DNA from 2 places in the Siminovitchia sp. FSL W7-1587 genome. Region 2 is predicted to be linked to the other one. Evidence: a T-box and tRNA genes for the amino acid it is inferred to sense, from the RefSeq annotation. Region 2 holds a T-box; the other holds one or more tRNA genes.

Region 1 (4,432 bases), 2.1 Mb from region 2:
CACCCGCTTTGAATTGATCATCGGGAAATTCGATATATTCATTTGTCTTTAGCACTTTTTCCGTTATTGACTGTGCTTTTGGATCAAGCGTTGTATAGATTTTCAGTCCCTGTGTAAAAAGTTCCTTCTCATCAATCCCTTTTTCTTTCAGCTCTTCAATAACCCGATCCGTAAAGCTGTTATAAAAAGTTTTATTCTCCCGTTTTTTAAGAAGCTTCTCTACAGGGATCGACTGGGCTTCTTTTTTTTCTTTTTCCGAAATATATCCATGCTCTTCCATTAAAGAAAGGACAATATTTCTCCGGTTCTCGGCAAGGTCAGGGTGATTGTATGGATTATACCCACTCGGCCTTTGCGGCAACCCCGCCAGTAGCGCAGCCTCGCTGATATTCAGATCCTCAACCGATTTACCAAAATACACTTCTGCGGCTGTCGCTACACCATAAGTTTTTTCGCCAAGATACACTTTGTTCAAATACTTTTCCAATATTTCTTTTTTTGTATACTTATTTTCCACTTTTAAGGCAAGATACGCTTCCTGTACTTTCCGCTCAATCGTTTTTTCCGAGGATAAAAAGGACATCTTGACAAGCTGCTGTGTGATTGTGCTGCCCCCTTCTGCCCCAAAACCTTCCTTCACATTGGCCACCGCCGCGCCGGCAACCCGCTTGACATCAATGCCGGGATGGTTCCAAAACCTCGCATCTTCAACGGACAAAAACGCATTTTGCACTTTTTTTGGTATCTGATCCAAAGGAACGACCTTGCGATATTCCTCTCCGGCGATATCTGTCACTTTTTTGCTATTCATATCATAGATCGTGGATGACTGCGGGGAATTCAGCAACTCGGGATTTAATTGTGGAGCATCCCTTACATAAGCCACTGCGGCAAACGCAAGCACCCCCATCAATAAAACACCGCAGATAAAAAATGCCATCACGGTGTGAATGGCTAACTTTTTTAATATTCTTTTTCCCTGCTGTCTTTTCTTTTGATACTGCCTGCGACTAGGATAACCTTCCTCCATGACCACATTCCCCCTAATATGTAATCATATCAATGAAGGAATACCCAATTTTTCATTTTCGCAAACCACTGAGCAGCTCCTATATGTGAAAAAAGAAATACAAATGATTGACTTTTTCAGTTTCTTCCACACTCTTTCCTGATTGAATCTCTGCGATGTCGTTTGCAAATATTGGGTTGGCGAACATTCCTTCTTTTTGTGACTACTCTCTTGACCCGTAAACCATACTGATTGCGATCCTTTTCACTATATATAATGAATACGATGAAGTTGCATGTCTTCCTGTAAAAAACTTTCGTCATAATCATTCATTAAACTTCATTGTAGGGAATACAGTGTCAAATCGCGCGCCATATTTCAAACATCTTCAAGGGGGAACAGCCGACATGAAAGGGAAAAACATCGAGAATATATACTATCGTTGGGCTTTGGCTAGGTTAAGCCCCATATGTTGTTTTTTCACCCGCTTACTTGCGAAAGGTTTTCACGCTGCATCTTCATATAAGCTTCCTCAAGCGTCTTGGAGCTCGTATCACTTACAATATACCTTACCAATTGAGAAAATCCCTTCCAATCATGATATTAATCGGAAGGGATTTCATTATTTTTACATATGGCTGGGACTGGCTTTAAAAATCTGCCGGAAACTGATCAGATGGGATGGAACGCTTTTACAAAAAAACACATCTATTCCTGTTCTGCTTCCTTCACATAATATTCCATCGCCTCGTTAAGCCATTTCTGCTCTTCTTCCGTAAATGGAAAAGGCGACATATTCTCCAGTTCTTGAATATCCGTTTCTTCGACATTTGCGTCCGCCAGTTGGTGAATCAAGTCTTCTCCCAGAAAGGAAAAAGTATTATGAAGATAAGATTCAAGCATTTCTGTTACTTTGGGGTCGTCTACCGGACTGCCATATAATTGTTTGACTTCCTTATAAAATGTAATAAACATTTGATCCAAGGCGATTTTTTCTTCTTCGGATCTCCCGGACAACACTTCCATTACCTCTGTCAGCTCATGCTGATCCATCCATTCTTTTTGCTTTTTCGCCGTTTGCATATTATGAATGATGCTGAATAATGCAGAACTTTCCACTTCTCCTTCTTCCTTAAGCAATCTGACGACTCTCTTTATCGCATTCATTGATATCTCAATTCGCTTTTTATCTTCTTCCAAAGCCTTAATATGAAGAGTCAATGTGTCAGCTAAATCAACCGTAAAGCTCGATTTATGCAGCAAGGAAGCGATTTGCTCCAGACTGAAACCGAGAAATTTAAGACTTAAGATTTTCTGCAAGGTTACAATATCTGAATGACTGTAAATGCGGTGACCTGTTTCCGAATCCTTTTCAGGTTGAAGCAACCCAATTTCATCATAGTAATGCAGCGTACGAACAGACAAACCTGTTTTTTTGGAAAACTCTCCAACGGCGTACTTCGTATTCTCTTTCATCAAAATCCCTCCTACGAAAAGTATATATTCATCATAAGGCCTCACGTAGCTGGAGGCGCAAGAGGGAACATGAAAAAGACGCTGGATTTTTCAAAAAAACGTCAAAACATTTTATGTTCATATTATGTTATAATAATGGAGCTATCATTTTTGCCGCGGTGGCAGAAAGGCAGACGCGCTAGATTCAGGTTCTAGTGTCCGCAAGGGCGTGTGGGTTCGACTCCCACTCGCGGCATTCGCGGAATGTGGCTCAGCTTGGTAGAGCGCTTGGTTCGGGACCAAGAGGTCGCAGGTTCAAATCCTGTCATTCCGACTTTCGGCTAAGCGTAAAGGAAGGTCCAGAACCTTCCACCACATCTAAAAATAATTGATCTTCGTACAAGTCGTGAACATAAAGTGAAACTTCATTCAGTAGGGCTCCTACTGAATGTTAGATGAACGAATCGGGCATTTAGTGCCGTTTTCTCCCACTTACCAACTCAGGTCTTGATGTGGGGTATATGGCACCTTACATGCCGGATAAAATGCGGCCTTAACCGGTACCGCAAACCGAAACAACCTGGCCCCACAAGTAAATCCGGCATCCTGATTCGCAGAATTTTCGCTTTATATCATAGTGGATATTAAAAGGACCACACATTTTAGAGTTGTCTAAATGGTGGTCCCAATTTATTTCAATACCGCCCGATTGCGTAATTTAACTTTCCTTCAAAAATTTCTCATGCGTTCTTGAAGTATTTGCAAAGTCAAGATGAGACTTGCAAATAAAACAATTCCACTGTCATTACCAGAAAACCCTCTTTACATTTTCACAATCTGGTCCAATTTTTTCACTTATTGACGAAGAAAACCTTGTGAACTCTTTATCGTTCATTTGAACTCCTCTTCTAAAATGGCGTAATAGTATTCATCCCACCATTCATTACCATTAGGAATACATTTTTTAAAAAAGCCTTCCCTTCTCATTCCAATCTTCTCCATCACTCGGTATGAAGGAATATTCTCAGGCTGACATGTTGCTATAATCCTGTGTAAGTTCATTTCTTGAAAGCCATATTCCAAGATGGCTTTTGCCGCTTCAGAGGCGTATCCTCTGTTTTGGTATTTTGGATTAAACACCCAGCCAATCTCATAAGTATGCTCACCAAAATACTTATGAAAAACAATATGCCCTATAACAATATCTTCTGCTATTAATACTACAGGAAATTTTTCGGCATCATCACCTGTGTTTTTACTTACAAATTCTTTGGCATCTTTTTCAGTGAAAACGCCTTCAGGTATATACTTCATAACATGACTGTCCGACGTATACGCGTATACAGCTTGCCAATCCTTGGATTCAAATTCTCGTATCAATAACCTTTTCGTTTTTATGTGCATTACCCAAACCCCCATCAAAAATACTTCCCTACTATTAAGTCAACAATAACCACTGCAAATACGAATGAAACGTTCTACAATCTGGCCCTATTTGTGGAAAAAAGAAAAGCAAGTTGGACACTTATAGAATTGGATTATTTTATGCTGTGTTATCATTAAATAGCGCTATTCTATGACATTTGTTGGTGTTGCTGCCTTTACAATAATAACACTGTCATATGCTTTGCTGGGTGTCATTTCAATCGTGTAAAACTTCTTTAAAGTCTTGTACCACCAGCGGAAATCATCCCCAATATTCGCCATTTTTTGTTCCCTCGAGATGATATCCGATAACTCATCCGACTTCCTTGCTTTTGCAAAATCAACATAGAAAACATTTGATTCCACTTCACTGAATGCATCAACTAAATCATTGTGATTCTCCAGTGTATGAATTTGTCGTTCACCAGAGCCGCCATTTTTCGCCTGAAACTCGCTGCTGATAAAATCAGTACCAATTGCAAAGTATTCTTCACCATACAAATCATCCAAATAATTTCCCATCGATTTGTAACCAGCTAACGA
Region 2 (4,432 bases):
ACGTTATGATTTCAATATATAGAGAATATATTCTTTTTGAACAGATTAGGGCTGTTTTAACATTTTTATATAGCGAACTTAACAAAGTTATTGCTAAGCCATTGATCAGGAGACGAGCCCCACCGAATTTCGTTAAACCCCCGAATATGCAGGGATATAGGCTGGGCTTTATGATGAACATTTGGACAGAGGAAAGAGATTGGGACAAAATCGTATAAAAATGAATAACCGCATGAAATCAATTTTAAAACCTTGATTTCACGCGGTTTTATTTTGGCGCTTTGGGCAAAAAATGTCATAACGCTAATAACTAGTATGGATTGACCTAAATTTTTTTCGGCAAATAGAAATGAATGAGGAGGAAATCAAGACGAAAAAAAGACAGGCGATATGCCTGTGAGATAAGACGACCCACGGAACGGACAAACTTGCAGTGAAATCAGAGGAAACTGGTAGCCATGGGTTGATCCAATAAACTAAAAATGATCAATCACAAAGGATATTGCAATCCCCGCTTCGTAGCAGACTTCCGCTCAAATGACAGTAGTTGCTGTCATCTTCCATAAGAAAAAACGGCAAGACTACATCAGACTGTCCGTCTTATCTTTTTTCAAAAGCAAGTACGAAGGGCGCATTGTTTTTTAAATTGATAAAAGCATATTGCAGGACATGCACCATGTCTTGATCAAGGTTTTGTGAAAATTTTAACAGCTCGTCCCGCTCTTTTTCCCCTTCTTTATGCCCATGGTAAACAACGAGAACAATGATTCCGCCTGGAGCCATCATGTTCAGCAACTGTTTCACAGCCATGATCGTCGTTTCCGCTCTCGTAACGATGGATTTATTCCCGCCAGGCAAATAACCGAGATTGAACATGGCTCCGCTTAGGCTACCATGGATTTCTTCAGGGATTGTAGCGGAAATGTTTTCGTGGCCTGTCTGAAACAAGGTAACCCGTTCAAGAAGTTCTCGTTCCTGCAACTGCTTTTTCGTATTAGCAATGGCTTCTTCTTGAATATCATAGCCAAATACTCGGCCTGTATCTCCGATAAGCTGTGCCAAAAAAAGTGTGTCGTGGCCATTTCCAACTGTCGCATCCACTACAAAGCCACCTGGTCGAACAACCCTCTGCATGACGGTTCTTGTAAAAGAAAGTACCCCTTCAAGATTCATGGTTTAGCTCCTCCTAAGGCATTCATACAAAATTGTAACATAACCGTCAAGATTTGAGTATATACTACAGGAAGACGAGCTGATATGCCGTCGAAAAAAGGGGAGGATTGTTAAATGGCTACCAGACAGTCGATTGAACACTTTATCAACCGGTGTGAAACAGCCATTATCAATGCGGAAGAGCAATACGACCTGGGCAGCAGGCAGGAGCACCACTATGATATAGAGTATAGTGATGCCATGCAAGAGCTTGAAGCCATGCTCGTACAGCTCCGAAAAATATCTGACAGCGCCAACCCGGAGCAGCGTGAACGGCTCCACAGAGTGCGCTTGAAGATTCAGCAGTTGCAAAACAAAATGATTCTCCTTAATCATGATCGTCCAGTATACAGCACGTGGCATTAACAGGAAGACAGGCTGAATGTGGCCTGTCTTTTTACATAAAAACCGGAGACAACACCCCCAGATTCGTCAAATAGGAATGAAAGTCGTTTCTGAATAAATAAGGGAGAATCTTTTGTATCTGAAGCCCATCCATCTGAATAGAATACGCAGCCCCAATATAGGCTTGAAAACCTGTCTAAAATTGTCTACAATGGGGAATAAAGATAATAAAATATGTTAAAACGGTAACGAAGGACCAGTATTGATGTCACCCTGTTTTCAGAGAGTTGGCGGCAGGTGGGAGCCAACCAGGATCATCAGGAACTCCCCTTTCGAGTTGCAGGTGTGAAAGAAAACGGTTTATCCCGATTTTTTCCGGTAATGCTTGCCGTTCTCTGCGTTAAGGAACAATCAAGTGAGTGAGCTATACGCTAAAAATGGGTGGTACCGCGGGAGAAATCACACCTCTCGTCCCAGGAATATTACCGGGATGAGGGGTTTTTTTATTTAGTATAAGGTAGGAGGCATCTCGATGATTTACAATCATAAACAGATTGAACAAAAATGGCAACGTTATTGGGAAGAAAACAAAACGTTTAAAACGACTGAAAATGAAGGAAAAAAGAAATTTTATGCTCTTGATATGTTCCCATATCCGTCGGGAGCAGGGCTTCATGTCGGGCATCCGAAAGGATATACGGCATCGGACATTCTTGCCCGTATGAAGCGAATGCAAGGATACAATGTCCTCCACCCGATGGGGTGGGATGCGTTTGGTCTTCCGGCTGAACAATATGCGATTGATACGGGAAATGATCCAGCCGAGTTTACGGAGCATAATATCGAGACATTCCGGAAACAAATCAAGGCGCTCGGCTTTTCTTATGATTGGGACCGGGAAATTAACACGACCGATCCATCCTATTATAAATGGACGCAATGGATTTTTCTCAAGCTGTTTGAACATGGCCTTGCTTATATTGATGAAGTTCCGGTCAATTGGTGCCCGGCGCTTGGAACCGTCCTGGCCAACGAGGAAGTCATTGATGGAAAAAGTGAGCGCGGCGGGCATCCCGTTGAACGCCGGCCGATGAAGCAGTGGATTTTAAGAATTACGAAATATGCGGACCGCCTGCTTGAAGATTTGGATGAACTCGATTGGCCCGAAAGTATTAAAGATATGCAGCGCAACTGGATTGGCCGTTCCGAAGGGGCGGAAATCACCTTTTCCATTGACGGTCATGACGAAACGTTTACGGCTTTTACAACTCGCCCCGATACATTGTTTGGTGCGACATATGCGGTGCTGGCTCCAGAACATCATCTTGTTGCCAAAATTACCACTCCTGAACAAAAGTCAGAAGTGGAAGCTTATATAGACAACATTAAAACAAAAAGCGACTTAGAAAGAACAGATCTTTCCAAAGAAAAGACGGGCGTATTTACAGGTGCTTATGCCATTAATCCGGCAAACGGCGAAAAAATGCCCATTTGGATCGCCGATTATGTATTGGCTTCCTATGGAACTGGCGCTATTATGGCCGTGCCTGCACACGATGAGCGGGACTATGAATTTGCCCGGAAATTCGGGTTGGAAATTAAAGAAGTCGTTTCCGGCGGAAACATTGAAAAAGAGGCCTATGTTGGCGACGGCCTTCACGTAAACTCGGGATTCTTGGATGGTTTGGGCCTTGATGAAGCCATCGAAAAAATGAATGACTGGCTGGAAAAAGAAGGACATGGCAAAAGAAAAGTCACATATCGCTTGCGTGACTGGTTGTTTAGCCGCCAACGTTACTGGGGAGAACCGATCCCGATTATCCATTGGGAGGACGGGACAATGACGGCTGTTCCCGAAGAACAGTTGCCAGTTTTACTGCCTGAAACAGACGAGATTAAACCATCGGGAACCGGTGAGTCGCCGCTTGCCAATATTACTGACTGGCTTCATGTGGAAGACCCGGAAACCGGGAAGAAGGGCCGCAGGGAAACGAATACGATGCCGCAATGGGCCGGAAGCTGCTGGTATTTCTTGAGATTCATTGATCCTGACAACGACAAGGAGCTTGCCGACAAGGAACTATTAGAAAACTGGCTTCCAGTCGATGTTTATATTGGCGGCGCGGAACATGCCGTACTACACTTGCTATACGCCCGTTTTTGGCATAAATTCTTATATGATATCGGAGTTGTTCCGACAAAAGAACCGTTCCAAAAACTGTTTAACCAAGGGATGATTCTTGGAGAAAACAATGAGAAAATGAGTAAATCAAAAGGGAATGTCGTCAATCCGGATGATATTATTGAAAGCCATGGAGCAGATACACTCCGGCTCTATGAAATGTTCATGGGCCCTCCTGAAGCATCCGCTGCATGGTCAACGACCGGACTTGACGGTGCCCGTCGTTTCCTTGACCGTATTTGGCGCCTTCTCGTTGCCGAAAATGGTCATATTACGGATAAAATCAGTGATCAAACAGGCGGACAGCTTGAGATAGTGTATCATCAAACGGTCAAAAAAGTAACGGAAGACTTTGAAGCAATGCATTTTAACACTGCAATTTCCCAATTGATGGTGTTCATCAATGAATCATATAAAGCAGAAGTACTTCCAAAAAAATATATTGAAGGCTTCCTGAAACTGTTATCCCCGATCGCTCCGCATATGGCGGAAGAGTTGTGGCAAAAGCTTGGTCATAAAGAGACGATTTCCTATGAACCGTGGCCTCAGTACGACGAAGCAAAACTCATTTCTGATGAAGTGGAAGTCGTTGTCCAAATCAATGGAAAAGTAAGGTCCAAATTGATTGTTTCTCGTGAAGCAAGCAAGGAAGAGCTAGAAAAAGCCGCTAAAAACGATGAGAAAATCAAAGCA

The links. The T-box of region 2 lies ahead of leuS (leucine--tRNA ligase). A T-box ahead of a tRNA ligase gene usually reads a tRNA of that ligase, here a tRNA-Leu.
Region 1: it has a tRNA-Leu gene. The T-box ahead of leuS (leucine--tRNA ligase) is inferred to sense a tRNA for this amino acid. The anticodon was not compared.

The regions. Positions count from the first base shown of each region.
Region 1 is NZ_CP150169.1:1,031,559-1,035,990, forward strand. It holds gene NST31_RS04930 (PBP1A family penicillin-binding protein) at 1-1,030, opposite strand, end outside; gene NST31_RS04935 (MerR family transcriptional regulator) at 1,718-2,485, opposite strand; tRNA gene NST31_RS04940 (tRNA-Leu) at 2,638-2,720, shown strand; tRNA gene NST31_RS04945 (tRNA-Pro) at 2,725-2,798, shown strand; gene NST31_RS04950 (GNAT family protein) at 3,356-3,868, opposite strand; gene NST31_RS04955 (erythromycin esterase family protein) at 4,034-4,432, opposite strand, start outside.
Region 2 is NZ_CP150169.1:3,509,585-3,514,016, forward strand. It holds gene NST31_RS16590 (class I SAM-dependent methyltransferase) at 601-1,173, opposite strand; gene NST31_RS16595 (YtzC family protein) at 1,288-1,578, shown strand; T-box leader at 1,794-2,036, shown strand; gene leuS (leucine--tRNA ligase) at 2,090-4,432, shown strand, end outside.